3 regions of the Anaerobacillus sp. 63XJN7_4_ISO-PGPR-S23-413 genome follow, and region 3 is predicted to be linked to each of the others. Evidence: riboswitches for the same ligand, from Rfam matches in the RefSeq annotation. Region 3 holds a riboswitch; each other region holds the start of a gene.
The links. Region 3 has a riboswitch for thiamine pyrophosphate ahead of thiE (thiamine phosphate synthase). Riboswitches for the same ligand answer to the same signal wherever they lie in the genome.
Positions count from the first base shown of each region.

Region 1: it holds a riboswitch for thiamine pyrophosphate, as region 3 does, so the genes downstream of both, tenA (thiaminase II) here and thiE (thiamine phosphate synthase) in region 3, are expected to answer to the same signal.
Region 2: it holds a riboswitch for thiamine pyrophosphate, as region 3 does, so the genes downstream of both, AC0VYO_RS12040 (acetylornithine deacetylase) here and thiE (thiamine phosphate synthase) in region 3, are expected to answer to the same signal.

Region 1 is NZ_CM149688.1:1,537,452-1,544,430, reverse strand. It holds gene AC0VYO_RS08365 (DegV family protein) at 116-970, shown strand; gene AC0VYO_RS08360 (DUF3941 domain-containing protein) at 1,051-1,182, shown strand; gene AC0VYO_RS08355 (energy-coupling factor transporter transmembrane component T family protein) at 1,224-2,018, opposite strand; gene AC0VYO_RS08350 (ABC transporter ATP-binding protein) at 1,996-3,447, opposite strand; gene AC0VYO_RS08345 (ECF transporter S component) at 3,459-4,037, opposite strand; gene tenA (thiaminase II) at 4,034-4,726, opposite strand; TPP riboswitch at 4,895-4,997, opposite strand; gene AC0VYO_RS08335 (histidine kinase N-terminal domain-containing protein) at 5,037-6,200, opposite strand; gene AC0VYO_RS08330 (SDR family oxidoreductase) at 6,343-6,979, shown strand, end outside.
Region 2 is NZ_CM149688.1:2,268,205-2,275,183, reverse strand. It holds gene AC0VYO_RS12050 (cytochrome P450) at 1-645, shown strand, start outside; gene AC0VYO_RS12045 (ATP-dependent DNA helicase) at 654-2,936, shown strand; gene AC0VYO_RS12040 (acetylornithine deacetylase) at 3,167-4,441, opposite strand; TPP riboswitch at 4,591-4,695, opposite strand; gene AC0VYO_RS12035 (sodium:calcium antiporter) at 4,844-5,833, shown strand; gene AC0VYO_RS12030 (MFS transporter) at 5,998-6,979, shown strand, end outside.
Region 3 is NZ_CM149688.1:2,712,078-2,719,056, reverse strand. It holds gene AC0VYO_RS14395 (LTA synthase family protein) at 1-1,715, shown strand, start outside; gene AC0VYO_RS14390 (M14 family zinc carboxypeptidase) at 1,882-3,069, shown strand; TPP riboswitch at 3,125-3,241, shown strand; gene thiE (thiamine phosphate synthase) at 3,454-4,089, shown strand; gene thiS (sulfur carrier protein ThiS) at 4,086-4,283, shown strand; gene AC0VYO_RS14375 (thiazole synthase) at 4,288-5,052, shown strand; gene thiO (glycine oxidase ThiO) at 5,069-6,160, shown strand; gene thiD (bifunctional hydroxymethylpyrimidine kinase/phosphomethylpyrimidine kinase) at 6,177-6,979, shown strand, end outside.

The DNA of each region.
Region 1 (6,979 bases), 1.2 Mb from region 3:
TTTTCTATTCAACCCCATCAATAGGATTGATTTCCTCTTTGCTAATGGGATAAACTTGATTATAACAAACATTCATTTACATACTGACTTAAAAATGAAGAAGGGACGATCGTCCATGACAGTTAAAATCATTACAGATAGCGCCTCGGATTTGCCAGAGGATCTCGTACGAAAGCACGACATCGACATCATGCCACTAATGGTCATTATCGGAGATCAGGAGTATTATGATCGTGAAGAGATCCAAGCAAAAGAGTTATATAAGACCTTGCGAGAAGGTACAATGGCCAAAACGTCGCAAATTCCTCCAGCACGGATACGAGAGACATTTGCGAAATACGCTAAAATGGGTCAGCCTTTTATTTATATTGCACTATCATCTGGTATTTCAGGTACATACCAATCAGCTGCCATCATTAAAAATGAAGTACAGGAAGAATACCCTGACGTACAAATGGAGGTCATTGATTCTAAAGCCGCTTCTCTCGGCTACGGACTCATGGCGATCCACGCTGCTGAGCTTGCTGAAAAAGGTGAAGGATTTGAGCGAATATTAGAAAGCTTAAACAGCAAGTACTTAACGCACATGGAACACATTTTCACAGTAGACGACCTGGAGTTCCTTCAGCGTGGCGGTCGCGTCAGTAAAGCCTCGGCCTTCTTTGGTGGAATGTTAAAAATCAAACCAGTGCTCCACGTTGAAGACGGGAAACTTGTTCCGATTGAAAAAATTCGTGGAAAAAACAAAGTCACCAAGCGTATGGTTGAGATCATGCAGGAACGCGGCGTTAATCTTCAGTCCCAATTAATCGGCATTTCACATGGAGATGACCTGGAAAGCGCTGAAAAATTAAAAAGTGCGATTCAAGAGACATATGGGAGTGAGCACTTTGTCATTCATGAAGTAGGCGCTACGATTGGGTCTCACTCAGGACCAGGAACACTTGCTTTGTTTTTCTTAAATAAATAACTTCCTTTTACATAGGATGTCGCATAATCGCGTACTCTATTATTGTGCATGGCAATCCTGACACCAAGGGAGGACATAACGTGTCATCAACAAAAGATAATAATAAAAAAGCAGTTGATCATAATGCTAAACGAATGTTGAAAAACAAGTTAAAAGAAGAAAACCGTGAAGGCGGGAAACACCAGTATTCTAAGGATACTGACCACTTGTAGAGATCAAGCATTGAAAAGAAACCGGCTAAACAGCCGGTTTCTTAATTTCTAACATCGGTTATATTAAAGTAAGGAAATGTTGTGCCTACCCAAAATGCAAGCGAAAAACCTACCATAATGTAGAGTATAAAATATGCATCAACTCTAGAGAAGGTCTGTTTATAATAATAAGTTCGTTCCTTATTATTAAACTGCTTCGCTTCCATGGCAACTGCAATGCGATGAGCTCTACGAATACTTTGAGAAAGCAATGGCACAGCATAAAGTGTCACAGACTGCATGATTCGAGCGAACCCTTTTTTCTTTTTTATACCTCTAATACGTAATGCGGCTCTTAGCTGTTGGAATTCCTCCATCATAACAGGAAGAATACGAACAGCAGCCATAAAGCTATAGGCAAACCGAGGCGGTACTTTAAGCTGTTGAACGAGGGAATAGAAGAGAAATACTGGCCTCGTTGTCAAAGCGAATAGAAGTCCGAGCAAGGCGAAATTTAAAGCTCGAAACCCGATGTGAAGACCTCGAAAGAAGCTCTCTTCTGTAATATGAACGATTCCCCACTTCCACCAAGTCGTCGTCCCTTGACCAAAGAACATCATACTAGAAGCACTTGAGAAAAATAACAACAAAAATGGAATCATTAAAATCGCTAGTATCCTTTTCCGATGTCCTGTGGCGAACAAGACGAGAATTAATGGAACCACTGTTACATTGCTAATCAAATTTGGATTGTGAACGAATAATAGAAGGATAAATAATGCTAAAATGAACACCAATTTGAAAGCAGGATTTAAACGATGAAGCCATGTTTCTTTATACTGTAGAGTCCACTGCATGATGCTCCCTCTCTTCCCTTCTCAGAAGCTCTCGATCAGCAGTTAGCTTACCCTCTTCAATGATCCACTCTCTCGTCCCATAATTTTGAACAATCTTCTCATCATGCGTCACCATAATAATGAGCATTCCATCTGACCTTAACTGTTCAAATAAAGCTAGCAACTTAAACGTATTACTTGCATCTTGACCAAATGTTGGTTCGTCTAACAAAAGAATCGGTTGAGAACCAAACATGGCCGTTCCTACGCTTAACCTTCTTTTTTGACCCGTAGAAAGCTGGTACGGATGAAGAGTTCGCACTTGCTTAAGATCATATGCTTCAAGCCACTGCCCTACTTTTTGATCTACTTCCGCGTCTTCCATCATTTCAAGGGAATAAGCAAGTTCATCATAGACAGAATTCGTGACAAATTGAAATTCTGGATTTTGAAAAACAAAAGCTAGCTGCTCACGGGAAGCTTTGATCGATTTTAATTCCTGATTCTTTACTCTCTTTTTACCAGTCGTTTTCATCACGTTCATTAAACTTAAAAGAAAGGAGCTTTTACCTGCTCCATTCTTTCCGGTAACCACAATCCATTCTCCTTCATGAGCTGACCCATTATGCACTTCAATTTTTGGGATTTTGCCTCGATACCCTTTTAACTGTTTAATCTCAAGAATTTCTTCCCCTTTAACATACGGTGCAGGAAGTTTTTTTTTATTTGTATGTTCTTCCCATACGCCCGGATACCAGATCCCATATTCCTTCATCTTATGTTTATAAAAGGAGAAGACACTTTGTGGGTCAGCATCTGCAATAATCCTTCCCTCTGAATCAAAAAGGACGATGCGATCAACAAAATCAATTACTTCATCAATCTTATGCTCAACGATAATCATTGTTTGTGTAGCATTAAGTTGTTTAATTGTTTTCCATACGTCAGAGGTACCTGCAGGATCAAGTAACGCGGTCGGTTCATCCAAAAAGATTACATCTGGCTCAAGTGCAAGCATGGAGGCAATGGCTAGTCGCTGTTTCATCCCTTGTGAAAGTGAACTAATCTCAATATGCGGATCCTTAAAGGAAAGACCTACCTTTTCAAGATAATGACGAATTAACCCTTCCATTTCAGGTTGCGGGACAGCACGATTTTCCAATACGAATGCCATCTCTTCATCCACATATGGCATGCAAAACTGAGAATCAGGATCTTGAAATACAACGCCTGAAGATGCTGGTATACTTTTGGCATCTGCCTTCATAGGCACTGGAACGGCATTTGGAATTAAACCAGATAATATCTGAAGAAGAGTTGATTTACCACAACCGCTCGGACCAAGAAATAAGACCTTTTCCCCTTCTGCAATCTCAAGAGATAACCGATTAAATAGCAGTGTGTCCGCTCCCGCATATTTTACACGAAGGTTTGATACACCTACTTTCATATAACCACTCCTTACTGATCTAACGCCTTATAATCCTCATCACTTGCTGGTCTAACTAAGCTAGTAACACCCGTTTTCTCTAGAGCTTCTACAAGGAAATAAGCAAGTAGTCCAGCTAACAGGAAACCACCTATTAACCTAGCACCAATGAGAAGAAGTAAATTCCATAGAGCAAGGTCCATCACATACCCATAGGCAGCATCCATGACAATGGAGCCTACTGCAGCAGCAATCCCTCCAAGCGCCGCAACAAATGCGGTGTATCGTTTATAGCCAAATAAAGCAAACATTAATTCCGTTCCTAATCCTTGAACAATTCCATATAGAAGAACGGACAATCCATATTCAGAACCAACAAGAAATTCACCAGAAGCTGCAGCCGTTTCTGCAAGTAGTGCCACACCGGGCTTACGAAGAAGAAGCACTGCTACTGTACCCGCAATAAACCACATCCCGTAAATCACATCACCAATATGGAGACCAAATGGTTTAAAGATGTTATAGACCGGTCCCCACAGTTTATAAATAATCCCAAAAACAAGGGCAATCACGATCGTAATCAAAATGTCCGATAGTTTTAGTCGTTTCATACGCGCTCACCTTTTTGGAGGGAGACAGGCCACTCTTCTACTTGATAAGCCATTTCCCAGAAACCATATTCCAACTGACAGCTAAGAATGAAATAGTCCTTGATTCGCTTCAATTCTCTTTCAGGTGCCGTCTCAGCCCACTGATCGAGGATTTTTCTTAGTTGATCCGTCACAGGTTCCATTGACTTCTCTCCGTAAAACGTAATCCAATCATAAAAAGGATGATCTTCTTTAGGATTAACCTCTTCCATTAAACGCTGACCAATCTCCAGGTATGTCCATGGGCATGGCAGAAGGGCTGCAACGATTTCTCCGAGCGTACCTGAATGAGCAGCGTCAAGCATATGCCTCGTATAATGATGTGCCGTCGGGGCGAGGGGATAGCCTTGCAGCTCTTCATAAGTGACGCCTGCAGCTCGACACAAATTATTATGAGGATGAACCTCACTATGGAGTACAAATGATATTTGTTCAGTGAAAAGTGCCATCTCTTCTCGGTTTTCACATTTTGATAGCGCAATGCCATAGATTCGAACAAATGTATTCAAATATTCAAAGTCCTGCTTTACATAGTGAACAAGCTGTTCCTTCTCTAACTTTCCCTCCGCAATTCCTCTCACAAATGGATGATTAAAGATCGCTCCAAAAATTGGTGCTGCTTCCTCTCTTAACTGTTCAGTAAATGACATAAAAAAACTCCTCTCCGCTTTTCATCCAACTGATGAAGAGGAAAGGAGCTTGAATGCCGTTGTTCCGTCATTTTTGGAGATTTAGAAATACTTGTAAGCATTCCTTACTTCTACACGTTTAGGAAATCAAAACGTATAAAAGCCGCTCCAAAAATGGAGCGGCTGCGGTGGCATCCGTCTCCACTTTCCTCCGCTGGCGCTAACCAGATCAGGTTCAAAGGGTCCAGGACATCCTGTCTCAGTCATATAAATGACTCCCCTAGTGGATATATAAAAAGCTTTTTTGAATGTTAGTTTGATAACTATTAAGCTACTCTTCTTTCACACCTTTGTCAACCATTACTGGAAGTTCAATTACAAAAGTTGTTTGTTCTGGATTTGATCGCACTGAAATAACACCTTCGTGCTTTTCAATAATTTGCTTGCAAACAGACAATCCAAGACCTGTTCCGAGTTTTTTTGTACTAATGAACGGTTGAAAGATACTTTCAACAAGATGCGATGAAATTTGCCGGCCATTATTGGAAATTTCAATCGTAATCCGTCCATGGTTTTCTTTTGCTCTCAGCTCAATTTTTCGATGATCGATTTTATTTTCATTTAACTCTTCAATCGAGTTAATCATAATATTAAGAATGACTTGTTTAATTTGTTCTTCTACACCGAACAGTGGAATGTCTGGAGTAATGGCTGTTTCCACTTCTATATTTGATTCTAGTAGTCTTGGATAAAGAATTTCAATGGTATATCTTAATAATCCACTTAAATTTAATGATAGAGGACGATCGTCGCTCCCACGCATTTTTGATAAGAAAAGAAATTGACTTACCTTCTCTTCTAGACTTTTCATTTCGCTATTGAGGATTTCGAAATAGTGTTTCTCGATCGAATTATTAGCATCACTATCATCTTCTAATAATTTCAAAAATCCTTTAATGGAGGTAAGAGGATTGCGAAATTCATGAGCAAAGCTCGCACCTAGCTGACCAAGAATGGTTAAACGATCACTATGCATTTCCTGTATAAACTTATTTTTATCATGAATGATATTATCTTTCACCTTCGTGTATTCCGTTACTGAATGATACGAATAGGCATTAAAATAATTATTAATGATTTGAAGACCTTTCGAAAGTTCGTCTCTATCAAATGATGATTCGTTTAAGACAGAGATCACAACCGATCTCCCAAAATTAATATTCGCAATAAACTCTCCGATATTAACATTTGCTTCAATTCGCTCATTGGCAATTTTCTTAGTTAATGTCATAATCCAACTTTCATCCTGAAGGCGAATATAACGAGAGATAAGTTCAACCGTTCGTTTCCCATTCTTAATGATTTCTTCATAATAAGGATCCTCTTGAGAAATTTTTGCGCCAAGCAGCCACTTTTCTACAATTTTGGGCTGACTTTGTTCCAAAAACGACGCAAACCGTTCTTCAAATTCAGATTCTCTTAAATCAAAATTCATACCTCTCGCCTCACAAACTACATTATAGGTTTGTTTCATTTTATCATGTAATGCAAATGTCATCATTATATTCTCAGACTTAGGTTTAGAAATTCTCCCGATTGGCAATTCCTTACATATATAATTTGAAAGGAGTTATCCCATGCGACCAGATTTTAGACAGACGGATGGACAACCAGCACAACATCAAAATCATCAGCCAGGATCTCAGCAAGAAATGGATCCAAAGCCCATAATGGATGACCGGGATTATAAAGGATCAGGAAAATTAACGAATAAAGTCGCTCTCATCACTGGAGGAGATAGTGGGATAGGCGAAGCCGTTGCGATTGCTTATGCAAAAGAAGGAGCAAAAATCGCCATTGTTTATCTTGACGAACATGAAGATGCGCAACATACGCAACAAAAAATCGAAGAGATCGGAAGCGAATGTTTATTGTTGCCGGGAGACATTGGGAGTGAAAGCTTTGCTTACGATGTGATTAAACAGGTGATTGATCATTTCGGACAGCTCGATATTTTAATTAATAATGCAGCAGAACAGCACCCCCAACAGGGAATAGAAGAAATTAGTGCAGAACAGCTCGAAAAAACATTCCGAACCAACGTTTTTGCCATGTTTCACCTGACGAAAGCCGCTCTTCCCCATCTTAAAAAAGGAAGTGCAATCATTAACACATCCTCTGTAACCGCATATGAAGGCAATGATCAGCTGATCGATTACTCTAGTACAAAAGGTGCAATCACAACGTTCACAAGGAGTCTCGCAAAGTCGCTCG
Region 2 (6,979 bases), 440 kb from region 3:
GATCATTTATTAGCTCTCCTTCAAGAAACCACGTATTCAGATGGCTCGCAGATTTCAAGAGAAGAAATAAGAAGTCAGATTTTGACGATGTTAATCGCGGGACATGAAACAACAGCCAATGTCATGTCATGGATGTGGTATGAACTCTCTGTACATTCCGAATTAGAAAAACAATTAGTGACTGAATGGCGCTCTATAAACGATCACGACCTTAAGAATCGACCATTAACAGACCAGTTTTTTAAAGAAACTTTAAGACTTTATCCTGCAGCATGGGTATTATTAAGAGAAGCGTTAGAACCTGTTGAGATAATGGGCCATCCGTTCAAATCTGGATCGTCGTTTTTAATCAGTCCTTATATCATGCATCGTAATCCTGCTTTTTTTGAAAACCCCGAGCAGTTCTCTATTGATCGAATGAAAAGAAAACAAGTTCCGTTCACATACATCCCGTTTGGCGGCGGTCCGAGAAGCTGTATTGGTAGTCAGTTTGCAACATATGAGGCTCAACTCATTTTCGCTACAATTGGAGAAAGGTTTCACCTTCAACAGGCTTCGAGCGATCAACGAGTGGAAGCCGAGCCGCTTGTTTCTTTACGAATTAAGAATGGGCTATTAATGAATGTGCATAAACGAAAATATTAGGTGATAAGATGAATGAAATGATTAATGTGTCCGTTCGACCTCTTGTCGAGTATGCGTTTCGAAGGGGAAGTATCGATGCTCGTTTCCGTACAGCCACAACGATGACGGAAGGAACTCGATTGCACCAGATGATTCAGAAGACTTATGGAGAACATGACAAAAAAGAAGTACCGTTTGAAACAAATTTGATTTATGAAGAGATGACTTTTCATATTGAAGGTCGATGTGATGGCTTACTTAAAAACGATGAACAATTTATTATCGATGAGATTAAATCCACGTCACTCCCGCTTACTGAAGTGGATGAAGGGACACACCCAGTTTATTGGGCGCAAGCGAAATGTTATGGATACATGGCTGTTGAGGAATACAACTTAGAGAAAATCACGATTCAGTTAACATATATCCAGTCAGAAACAAATGAGATTATACGATATCAACAGGAAACAACTGCCTCTGAGTTAAATGAGTTTATGAAATGGGTTGTCGAACAGTATGCTCCATTTGCCAGGTGGAAGCAAAAGCATCTAACCATGCGTGATGAGAGCAGCAAAGCACTCACTTTTCCTTTTGATTCCTATCGAGAAGGTCAGCGGAAGTTAGCAGCAAGCGTCTATAAAACAGTTCAAGATGAAGAGACGTTGTTCGCTACGGCGCCCACAGGAATAGGAAAAACGATTAGTACGCTATTTCCAGTTGTTAAAGCAATGGGAGAAGGCTATGGTAATAAAATTTTCTATCTTACAGCCAAAACGATAACGAGAGAAACCGCTCAAGAAGCTTTTGAATTAATGGAAACGAAAGGACTACATGCTTCATCAGTGACCATTACCGCAAGAGATAAAATTTGCTTCAAGGAAAAAACCATTTGCGAGAAAGAGTATTGTGAATATGCCAATGGCTATTACGATCGAATTAATGATGGAATGCTTGATATTTTGCATCATGAGACGCGTATCACTCGAGAGGTTATTGAAAAATATGCTCATAAGCACCGACTATGCCCGTTTGAGCTATCTCTAGATTTGTCCTACATGGCTGATGCGGTTATATGCGATTACAATTACTTATTTGATCCTCGCGTTTCTTTAAAGCGACTTATTGAGGAGCAAAAGAAACAAACGACGGTTCTTATAGATGAGGCGCATAATCTCGTTGATCGGGCGAGAGAAATGTATTCTGCCGAATTAATGAAGTCACCCTTTCTTGAGTTGAAGCGGAATTACAAAAGACAAAATAGCGAAGTATCGAGCGCAGCAGCATCGATAAATAACACGTTTATTACGTACAGAAAATCGACGCAGAATGGTTCGCTAGTTCTATCCGAAATTGATGAAGAGCTTATTGTTCAGCTTGATACGTTTGTGCAAGTGAGTGAAGTCGAGTTGCTTCAGGAAGGAAGCGATGAGCTTCTACTTGAAACGTATTTTTTAGCACAGAACTTTATTCGGATTGCCAAACTTTATGATCAGCGATATATGACGTATGTAGAGGCAGGAAAGTCCGAGGTGAAAATCAAGCTCTTTTGTTTCGATCCTTCACATCTCCTTCAAAAGATGCGGAAAGGGTTTCGATCGAATGTTTTTTTCTCAGCTACTTTTACACCTTTCTCATATTATCAAAACATGCTAGGTTGGAAAGAAGAAGATTACGCTGTGAAAATACCTTCTCCTTTTCCACGTGAACATGCGAATATTTATATTGCTCCACTTTCGACGAAGTACCGCGATCGTGAGCGCACGCTACCAAGACTGGTTACACTTCTTCAAAAAGTGCTTCATGAAAAACCCGGTAATTACTTGTTCTTTTTCCCATCATATGGCTATATGGAACAAGTTTTTGAGGCGTTCACTTCTCCAGACGAAGTGGAAACGATCATTCAACAAAGCGGGATGACGGAAGAAGAAAGAGAGTCGTTTTTAAAAAAATTCACATCTAATCGAAAGGGTAGCTTAGTTGGGTTTGCTGTTGTAGGTGGCATCTTCTCAGAAGGGATAGACTTAAAAGGGAATCGTCTTACAGGAGTAGTGGTCGTTGGAGTAGGGCTCCCTAATTTTGATACCGAGCGGCAGCTAATGAAATCTTACTTTGATCAAGCTGGAAGAAATGGTTTTGAGTATACTTACGTTTATCCAGGCATGAACCGTGTTCAACAAGCAGGCGGTCGACTCATTCGAACAGAAACCGATCGAGGTCTTTTATTACTAATTGATAGTCGTTATTTAGAAAAACGCTACCAGCAATTAATACCGTATGAGTGGCAACACTTTGAACTAATTCAGGTACCATAGGTCTTTACTAGGGTTTTGGATTGCTATCTTACCACTATTCATTTACTAAAATTCCCCCTCTTAAAAAGTGGGGGAATTTTTCTTTACTCATCTCCACATTGCTTCGGAATAACTCATTTTCCAAAACATATAGTCATACCTTGTTGTGATTAGTAAAATTACTTCTAGATCGGTGAGTTCTTCTTCAGATAGGTTGAAGTTTTTCATGTAAATGCTCACTAAAGCTCATGTTAATGCGCTCCCTTTTTTGTATTTACCCAATCAAGAATAAAGTGCATCATCGATTGTGTATAATTGATTAGCTGATGGATAGATACATATTCGTTTGTTGAGTGAGCTTGTGCTAGCTTTCCGGGACCATAGATGACGGTTGGTATTCCAGCATCACCGAGCCAACCGCCGTCTGTCACAGTTTGAGAAGTACCTATTTCAGGTCGACGAAAATGAATATGCTCATGCAAATCTGATAACAACTTGACAGCGGGATGATGTTGGTCAACTTCTAAAGAAGGGAAGATCTCTCCCTTGTCGATCATCATAGAAGTGCCACCCCACTGAAACGTCGGTGGGTGGTCTCTAAGCCAGATATCTGCATTCGCAGTTAATCTGATATGATCCTCAATTTCATCCATAACGTCTTGATAAGTTTCATTTGGATAGTAATGAACGGTAATCCATAACTTGCATTCGTCTGCAATGAATGCAGCATGCCGACCACCTTCGATAACGGCCGGATTAATTGTTGTCATTCCTGGTTTCACACCAGGGTAGCTTTTTACGATGGACCAATGCCGCTCTAGATCCTGTAATGCTTGGATAATTTTCATCATTTTTTCGATGGCACTAGCCCCGTGAAGCCCACCACCTGCATGAATCATATTTTGGCGCAGTGCATCATGGTGTGTCTTTGAATCTTTTACTGTGATCCAACCAGTGACCACGCCCCCTTGTCCCTCTATTCTCAAATCACTCGTATCCGCTACTACGGCGAAATCAGCGGTATAACCCCGCTCGCAACACTGTGATGTACCCGCTTCTCCAATTTCTTCTCCAGTAACCGATTGAAAAAGAACTTTCCCCTTAAGAGGAAGATTGTTTTCTTTTAATAGTTTAAGTGCGAATAAGTTAGCTGCAATACCTGCTTTCATATCTGCGGCACCTCTGCCGTATACCTTATTATCTGATATTGTGGGTTCAAAAGGAGGAAAACTCCAATTTTCATCTTCACCCACTTCTGCCACATCAACGTGTCCATTTAAAATCAAACTTTGGTATTCTGTTACTTCTTCATTAAGAATCCCTACAATGATTGGATCACCAGGATGCATATCCCACTTGTCAATCTTGAACCCGATGTCAGTGAGGTAGGACGCAATGAAGTCTTGAATTTCCTGGGTATTTCTGGCTGGTGGGGCTGGGGTTGCGTATTGGATTAACTGATTTGTAAGATTGATTAATTCTTGTTTTCTCTCGTCTACTAGATTAAAGATTTCTTTCTTTACCATCACACCACATCCTTTTTAGCTTATATTGTTGGTATTTCTCACCTTTAAACAAAAGGAAAACCAACAAAACCCATGCATATAGACCTGAATTTAAAAAAGCATCGCTCCTATAAAAGAAGCGATGCATACTAGACAGAGTAGACCTGTCACAATTACATACACTTCTTTCCTACGCCAGTATGATCCGGATCAGGTAGTGAGGGTCGAGACAAATGTCCCTCTCAGCTGATTTCGCAGCACCCCTAGAAGTATTCGATTGAATTAATTTAACAATAGCTTACTTGTGAATCATTTACAATTATGGAACATTACATTTTCGAGTCATTCTTTTCATTATGGTTTAGTATTAACCTAGGAAGGAAATAGTCATCAAGGAAATCGAACGTATTAAGGAGATCATCTATGAATTTAATATTTACAATTCTACTATTTATTCTAGCTGCGATTGCCACCTATTTCGTTGCTACTCGACTTGCTATGTATGGTGATGCCATTAGTGAGAAAACAAAAACGTCTTCAGCGTTTATGGGAATTATCATTGGTGCTGCTATATCATTGCCCGAACTAACATCAAGCGTGACCGCAATTGCTATTGATAGTCCAGATCTTGCAATCGGGAATTTGCTTGGGAGTAATTTATTTAATCTATTAGCCCTTGCCGTTCTTGATATGGTCTACCGTCGCGAACAGATTATGGGACAAACAGATGTAGGAAGTAAGCTATACATCTATCTTGTTATCGTGATGACGTTAATCGTTGTAGGAGGTTTATCCTTAACACTACCAGCGAGCATTTATCATATCGGATATAGTTCGATCATTCTTGTTCTTGTGTATTTTGCTGGTGTGAAATGGATTAACAAATTAACAGAAGAGAAAGTGAAACGAAGAAGTCGAAAGAATGAAAAATACGGTGAGTTTTCATACCAAAAAGTTCTAACGATGTTCATCTTATCCGCTGTCGGTATTATGATTGTCGGAACGGTGTTAACATTAACTGCCGATCGAATTGCGGAAAGCACAGGATTAGGAGCTTCATTTGTTGGATCTTTCCTTGTAGGAGCGAGTACTTCTTTGCCTGATGCTGTAAGTGTTGCAACAGCGTTGAAACTTAAGAATTACAGTATGGGAATAACCTCGCTTCTAGGAAGTAACGCCTTTAATATCATGCTACTTTCGTTTACAGATGCTATTTATCTTAAAACAAACTTATTTAGGCATGCTAGCATGTCTAATATTGTGACAACTGTATCATCAATTGTGGTGGTGCTCGTCATTTTATATAGTATTACAAGAAAACAAAAACGTAGCACGCTTTTTTATATGGTGCCATCCACTTTAATTGTCTTGATCTATTTTGTCGCTACGTATTTCGTCTATCAGATGAAGTAAGTTGCAGAGAGTTAATACTCTCTGCAACTTTTTTTCTTATCTAGAATACTCGATGTGACGGAGATGGTAACGCTACCGAAAAATAGTCCGAAAATAATCGCAAGTTTTAAGTTAAATACACCGTGGAATCCCCTGTGATAGATTAATTTATGGAGGTAAGATCAATGTCAAAAGGGAAAAGTATTCATGCGTTAATTATTTTATTATTTACCCAGTTCGTTTCTGGAGGGGTGACGAATACAAAGGGGATTGTACTTGATAAAGTTGAAACGGATATTGGACTTGATATGAGCCAATTCGGATTAGTTGTCTTGATATTCCAACTAGGCTTTACGCTCGCGAGTTTGATTTTCGGTTATTTAACAGATAAAAAAGGGTTAAGAATAATGGTGATCTTTGCAACGATTGTCATGGGACTTGGTTTTGCAGGTACCGGATTTGCACCGAACATTACATTCTTCTTAGGTTTCTATATGTTAATTGGGTTCGGGCTTGGAGCACTTGGTGTTGCTTCCAATGCGATTGTACCGGCTGCATATCCAGAGAAACAAAATCAAATGTTCAATTTAGCGATGGGGATCTATGGACTTGGGATGATTGTCTTTCCACAAATCCTTAACTACATGTTCCAATTTGCATCATGGCGATATTTCTATCTGGCTATTGCCATCTTAAATATTCTCGTTATTTTTTATGTCACATCGGTTAAATTCCCTGATGGTAAAGCAGAAAAAATCAATTTAAAAGCATTTATACCAATGTTAAAAGATGCACAAATGATTTTCTTAATGTTCTTCTTAATTTTCGAAGTATCTGCAGAAGTTTCGTTTACTAATTTCTTCCCGCCTTACTTAAAATCTCTTGAGTTAGGAGGAATATCTACCGAAGCAAAATCGGATATGGTCGCAACGATTCTATCACTCTTCTCAGTATTCTTTATGATTGGGCGCCTAGGAGTGGCTTATCTTGCGAATAAAATCAACGAGCGATTGATTATGATTTCTTTCTCATTAGGATCCGTCATTATCGTAGCAATCAGCTTCTTCTTTGCGAACCAGGTACCTTATTTATTTGCTGGAGCTGGGCTTTTCTTCTCTACATTATTTCCAACCGCTACGGCATTTGGAACGACAATTTCAAAAAATC
Region 3 (6,979 bases):
TCCTCGGTTTTGCCCTATTTGCCTCACCAAAGTATCGCAACAGAGTACTATTGGTCATTAATTTTATTGGCTCATTTATTCTATTTGCAAACGTCGTATACTACCGTGAATTTACTGATTTTATAACAATACCATTGTTGTTTCAAACGAATAATATGGGAGAGCTCGGAAATAGTATTGCTGAACTTGTAAGCGGTTTTGATTTCTTGCTCTTTGTAGATATCATTATTCTGTCAGTTTTCCTTTTCGTAAGAAAAACGAAGGCGTACACGGTTAAGAAGAAAGAAATTGCTATTGTATTTGCTAGTGCTATAGCTCTTTTTGCTGTTAATGTTGGGCTTGCAGAAACAGAACGCCCGCAGCTCTTAACTCGTACGTTTGATCGTGAAATGCTCATAAAATATATTGGTACTTATAACTACCACGTTTATGACGCTGTTCTTCAGTCGAAAGCAAAAGCACAGCGAGCATTTGCAGATGGCAGTGAGATTGTAGATATCGAAAACTATGTAAAAGCTAACCACGTTGAGCCAGATCCTGAAATGTTTGGTAAAGCAGAAGGGAAAAACATCATCCTTGTATCGTTAGAATCCACACAGAGTTTTGTAGTGAATGAAGAAGTGGATGGAGAAGAAATTACGCCTTTCTTAAATGATCTTATAGATGAAAGTTATTATTTCCCGAATTTCTATCATCAAACAGCTCAGGGTAAAACTTCTGACTCCGAATTTATTCTTGAGAATTCATTATATGGACTCCCAAGTGGAGCTGTATTCTTTACCCATTCAGGTAACGAATACAATGCATCTCCAGAAATATTAAGTGAGGATGGATACTATAATGCTGTCTTCCACGCGAATAACAAAAGCTTCTGGAACCGTGACGTTATGTATGACTCCCTTAAATACGATAAGTTCTATGACATTAACGATTTTACAGTAACGCCTGATAATTCAATCGGATGGGGATTGAAAGATGAATATTTCTTTGATCAATCCATTAAATATTTAGAAACGCTACCGGAACCTTACTATGCTAAATACATTACATTAACGAACCACTTTCCTTTTACACTTGAATCAGAGGATGAATATATTCCAGAGTGGACTTCAGATGATGGAACTGTTAACAGATTTTTCACTACAGTTCGATATCAGGATGAAGCTCTAAAGAAATTCTTTGAGCGCATGAAAGAAGAAGGACTTTATGAAGATTCCATCTTCGTCATGTACGGTGATCACTATGGAATTTCTGAGAACCATAACAAAGCTATGGGAGAATTCTTAGGCAAAGAAATTACACCATTTGAATCCACGGAACTTCAAAAAGTTCCACTCGTTGTTCATATTCCTGGCCAAGAAGGGGAAGTGATGGACCAGGTCGGTGGTCAAATTGATTTGAAGCCGACGATCATGCACCTGCTTGGTATTGATACGAAGGATATGATTAAATTTGGTAACGATCTTTTTGCAAAAGAACAGGATAATTTCACTATCCTTCGCGATGGAAGCTTCATTACTGAAAATAATCTATACACTAAAAATGTCTGTTATGACAAAGAAACAGGAGAAGAAACGGATAAATCAGCCTGTGAACCATACATGGAGAAGGCAAAAACTGATCTTGCCTACTCAGATAAAATCGTTTATGGAGACCTTCTACGTTTCTTAGGCAAGCATGATGAGCAACAAGAGGATACAGAAATAGAAAAATAGCATGAAAGATGCAAACCCCACCTTGGATGTTAGGTGGGGTTATTGTATTGTAATGAATTTTTTCTGAGGCGAGCAATAAGGCTAATATGTCCTAATTATGTAGCATATGCATCACTCATTATTTCATATCATTGTAAGAAGGATATGAAATGTGGGAGGGTATGACATGAAAATTAGGGTGAAGAGTGGGGATAGCCTTTGGAAATATAGCCGAGTGTTTCAAATTCCACTTCGATTAATATTAGATAGTAATAATCTTGAGAATCCTGATCAACTTATAGTCGGAGAACAAATTCAGATCCCTGGGTTTGTCACGAAAAGTTATACCATTAAGCCAGGAGATACATTATGGAAAATAGCAGGATGGTACGGAACACCCCTAGATGGTGTTCTTTTGCTAAACGATTCGAATCCTTTTTCGTTACAACCAGGAGAAAAAGTGAATATACCGATTCGTGTAACGTGGTCACTCATTAACCCAAATCAAAATTACGATTATCAAACCCTTGTTAATGATATTCGAAAAATACTTGCTGTTTATCCATTTATTAAACGATCAATCATTGGCGAATCTGTCATGGAAAAGCCAATCCCAGAACTAGTAGTGGGAACAGGAAAGAAAAAAGTTCATATGAATGGAGCATTTCATGCTAATGAATGGTTAACCTCAACTCTCATTATGAAATTTGTAGATGATTATTCTTGTGAATTGACGAATAGTCAGAGATTGAGCGGTGTTTACCTCCCATCTCTATATGAATCGACTTCTCTCTCTCTTGTACCCATGGTAAACCCAGATGGCGTTGATCTTGTCATTAATGGATTACCTGAAGAAGAACCTTATCGCTCATTAGCGGATCAAATTAATAATGGAAGTGAACAATTTAACAGATGGAAGGCGAACATTAGGGGAGTTGATTTAAACAATCAGTATCCTGCTAAATGGGAAATAGAAGCTGAACGAAAACCAACAAAACCTTCTCCAAGAAATTACCCGGGAAAAGCACCGCTTACAGAGCCAGAAGCAATAGCGATCGCAGACCTGACGAGAAGAAAGGAATTTGATCGTGCGCTAGCATTTCATTCTCAAGGTGAAGTGATCTTTTGGGGTTTCGAAGGACTTGAACCTCCTGAGTCAGAAATCTTAGTGAGAGAATTTTCGCGACTGAGCGGTTATCGAGCAGTTCGCTATGTTGATAGTTTCGCTGGATACAAGGATTGGTTTATTCAAGACTTTAGAAGACCGGGTTTTACCGTAGAAATTGGAAAAGGGGAAAGTCCTTTGCCTACTTCTGATTTCAACACTATTTACCAAGATACGTTAGGGATTTTCCTTTCTTCTCTGTATATGTAGGTTAGTGGCTTGTTTTTTAATCACTTCTTTGTCATAATAAACTTAATTTCATAATTCCAAAGACTAGGGGTGCCTTCATGTAAGGGAAGGCTGAGAAAAAGAAACCGTCATTTCTTTTACCCTTGAACCTGATCTGGTTGATACCAGCGTAGGGAAGTCGGTAGCAGTATTGATTACGTATTACTACCCCCATTCCTTACGCGGAATGGGGTTTTTTAGTGTGTTTTATGTTAATCGTTTTTAAGCGTTTACGGTGGTAGCTTATACTCTTGATTCTCGATTTTTAGCTCGAAGCGATTGGTTATCACAGAGCGTAATTGAGCCGAAAATCAACAAAGCTCATTAACATAGGCTTAAGGTTAAAAGTATTAGAGGAGGTAAATAATGAAGGATTTTAAATTATACGTCATTACAGGGGAAGAATTCCACCCTGATCGAGACCTAGTTGAGGTAATGGAGCAAGCGATACAAGGTGGTGCTGATATTATTCAATTGCGTGATAAGACGAATTCTAAAAAGGTTGTACTAGCAAAAGCTTTGAGATTAAAGGAGCTAACACAAAAATATGAAGTTCCCTTTATTGTGAATGATCACATTGATATTGCGCTAGCCGTTGATGCTGATGGCATTCATCTCGGTCAGGATGATTTACCTTTAGAGGTAGCAAGGAAGATTGTTGGACCTAATAAGATCATCGGTATCTCCACACATCGAATCGAAGAAGCGCGTGAAGCAGAGCAGCGTGGTGCTGATTACATCGGGGCTGGGCCAGTCTTTCCTACAAATAGCAAAAGCGATGTTGTTGATCCAGTAACAACTGACTATCTCAAAGAAGTTGCAGCAGAAATATCTATTCCGTTTGTAGCCATCGGCGGCATCAAATTGCATAATGTTTCGGACGTCCTCCATTCAGGTGCTTCTAGAGTATGTGTCATTAGTGAAGTAGTTGGTAGTGCCGATATTAAAGGCACGTGCGAAGCATTTATTCAATCCATTCAAAAAGAGGTGATTCCCAAGTGACATTACTAGTTAATGGAGAGCAGCATGATTTAGAAGTGGCAACATTGAAAGAAGTTGTTACTCATTTTGGCTTGCAAGAAGGGTTGGTTGTCACTGAAGTTAATGGAACAATTATTGATCGCTCGGAATGGATCGATACAGAAGTAAAAGAAGGAATGAAAATCGAACTTGTCCACTTTGTAGGAGGGGGTTGACCGAATGAATGATAAATTAACAATAGCCGGTAAAGAACTTTCTTCACGATTGTTTCTTGGCACGGGAAGATATCCAAATCCATATGTTCAAAATAAAGCAATTGAAGCTTCTGAAGCAGAAGTTCTCACATTTGCTATTCGAAGAGTGAATCTTACTGCACCAAATGAAGATGCGATTTTACAGCACATCGAGAATCAATCATTTCACTATTTGCCCAATACTTCCGGAGCTACGACTGCTGAAGAAGCCATTCGCATCGCTCGTTTAGCAAAAGCATCTGGCTTAAGTGATTGGATAAAAATCGAAGTTAGTCGTGATGAAAAAATGCTAATCCCTGATCCGGTGGAAACTTTGAAAGCTACAGAGGTTCTTGCTAAAGAAGGTTTTGTTGTTTTACCGTATACTTCTGATGATCCAGCACTTTGCTATCGACTACAAGAAGCAGGTGCAGCGGCTGTCATGCCAGGTGGATCTCCTATTGGAACTGGTCTCGGCATCTTAAATCCATACAATATTGAACTAATTACAGAACAACTGAAGGTACCCGTCATAGTCGATGCGGGTCTTGGACATGCATCTGATGTAACACAAGCGATGGAGCTTGGGGCAGATGGAGTCCTCCTTAATACAGCCATAGCGAAAGCGAGAAACCCTGTTATGATGGCTGAGTCAGTTAAGTTGGCTATTAGAGCAGGAAGATTGTCTTACGTTGCAGGAAGAATTCCTAAAAAGAAGTACGCCACTGCAAGTAGTCCAGTACGAAATTAATAGAAGGAGGGCGATCATGGCTAACATTACGATTGTAGGAGGCGGAGTGATTGGTCTCTCCATTGCCTATGAATGCCGTACGAGGGGACATGAAACGACTGTAGTAGAAGCTCATAAGTGTGGGGGGCAAGCTTCAGGTGCAGCTGCAGGCATGCTTGCGCCTTATTCGGAAATTGAAGAAGATCCAGATGATTTTTTCAGGCTTTGCCAACATAGTTTAAAGCTTTTCCCGAAATGGCAGGAAGAAATCAAACAGAATTCAGATGTTGATTTTGAATATAGCGAGAGCGGCAGTCTTTATTGTATCTTTCATGAGGCTGATCGGCTGTCTCTTGAGACAAAGCAGGCCTGGCAACGTAAGTTTAACGTCGAATCTACAATATTAAATGCTGACGAAGTAAGAGAGAAAGAGCCAGGCCTTTCTCAAGATGTTGTTGCAGCATTATGGTGTCCAGAAGAGTCACATATTTATGCTCCTGGCTACGTCTCAGCGCTTTTAGATGCTTGTCGCAAGTTAGGTGTTCGGGTGATAGAGAATGCGGGAGAGGCGACGTTTGAAGAGAATAACGTTGTGGTAAAAGGTCAACGGATCGAAAGCGATCGAGTTGTTCTTGCTGCAGGAGCATGGTCTATGTACTGGGAGGAAGCACTTGGTTTGACGTTGCCCATTTATCCAATACGAGGACAAATTTGCGCATATGAAGCCCCATCTCTCAATCACATTATTTTTACAAGTCAAGGCTATCTTGTAGCGAAAGCAAATGGATCAGTTGTTGCTGGTGCTTCGGAGGACATCGCTGGTTTTGATACATCTGTTACAGAACATGGTGTAGGAAGACTTGAGAAATGGAGTAAGCAAGTGATGCCTGCCTTACAGCAGAAAAATCCATTTCATAAGTGGGCGGGGTTAAGACCTGCTACTCAAGATGGCTTTCCTATTATCGGAAAGCTAGATCATAAACCTAAGGTTATTTTAGCCACTGGTCATTATCGGAACGGAATCTTACTTAGTCCTGTTACAGCAAAAATTGTAGCAAATGAAATCGATGGAAGTGTTAGTGAAATAGGGCTCGGTCAATTTCGACCTGATCGTTTCCAGGTTATATAATGAAGGAGTGAGTTTTATGCGTAAAGCACTTACGATAGCTGGATCTGATAGTGGAGGAGGAGCTGGTATTCAGGCCGATTTAAAAACATTTCAAGAGCGTGAAGTGTTTGGGATGAGTGCCATAACGGCACTTACAGCTCAAAATACTCTAGGGGTTCACAATGTTTATCCCCAATCTATAGAAGCGGTTCAATCTCAGTTAGATGCTGTGCTATCGGATATTGGAACAGATGCTGTGAAAACTGGTATGCTTTTCTCTAGTGATATTATTTTGGGCGTTGCTAAGAAGATAAGAGAATACCAGGTGCCAAACCTTGTGATTGATCCTGTTATGATTGCAAAGGGAGGAGCATCACTCCTTCAAAAAGAGGCGATTCGTGCCATGAAGGAAGAACTCATTCCTCTTGGTACTATTATTACACCAAATATTCCTGAAGCTTCGGAGTTATTAGGTGGCGACTCAATTACTTCAGTTCGAGAAATGGAAGAAGCTGCAGCGGCATTACAGGACTTTGGTGCAAAGGCTGTCCTTGTTAAAGGCGGACATATGGATGGAGAAACTTCTATAGATGTTTTGTATGCGAACCAACGTTTTTATCACTATGAGTCTAAACGAATTGATACAAAACATACTCATGGAACGGGATGTACCTTCTCTGCTTGCATCGCTGCAGAGCTTGCGAAAGGACGAACAATACAAGAGGCGGTCTCAACTGCAAAAGAATTTATTACAGCAGCCATTGCGAATTCTCTTTCTATAGGTAATGGAATTGGACCTACGAACCACTCTGCGCATAGGCAAAAGCTAATAAGTGGAAT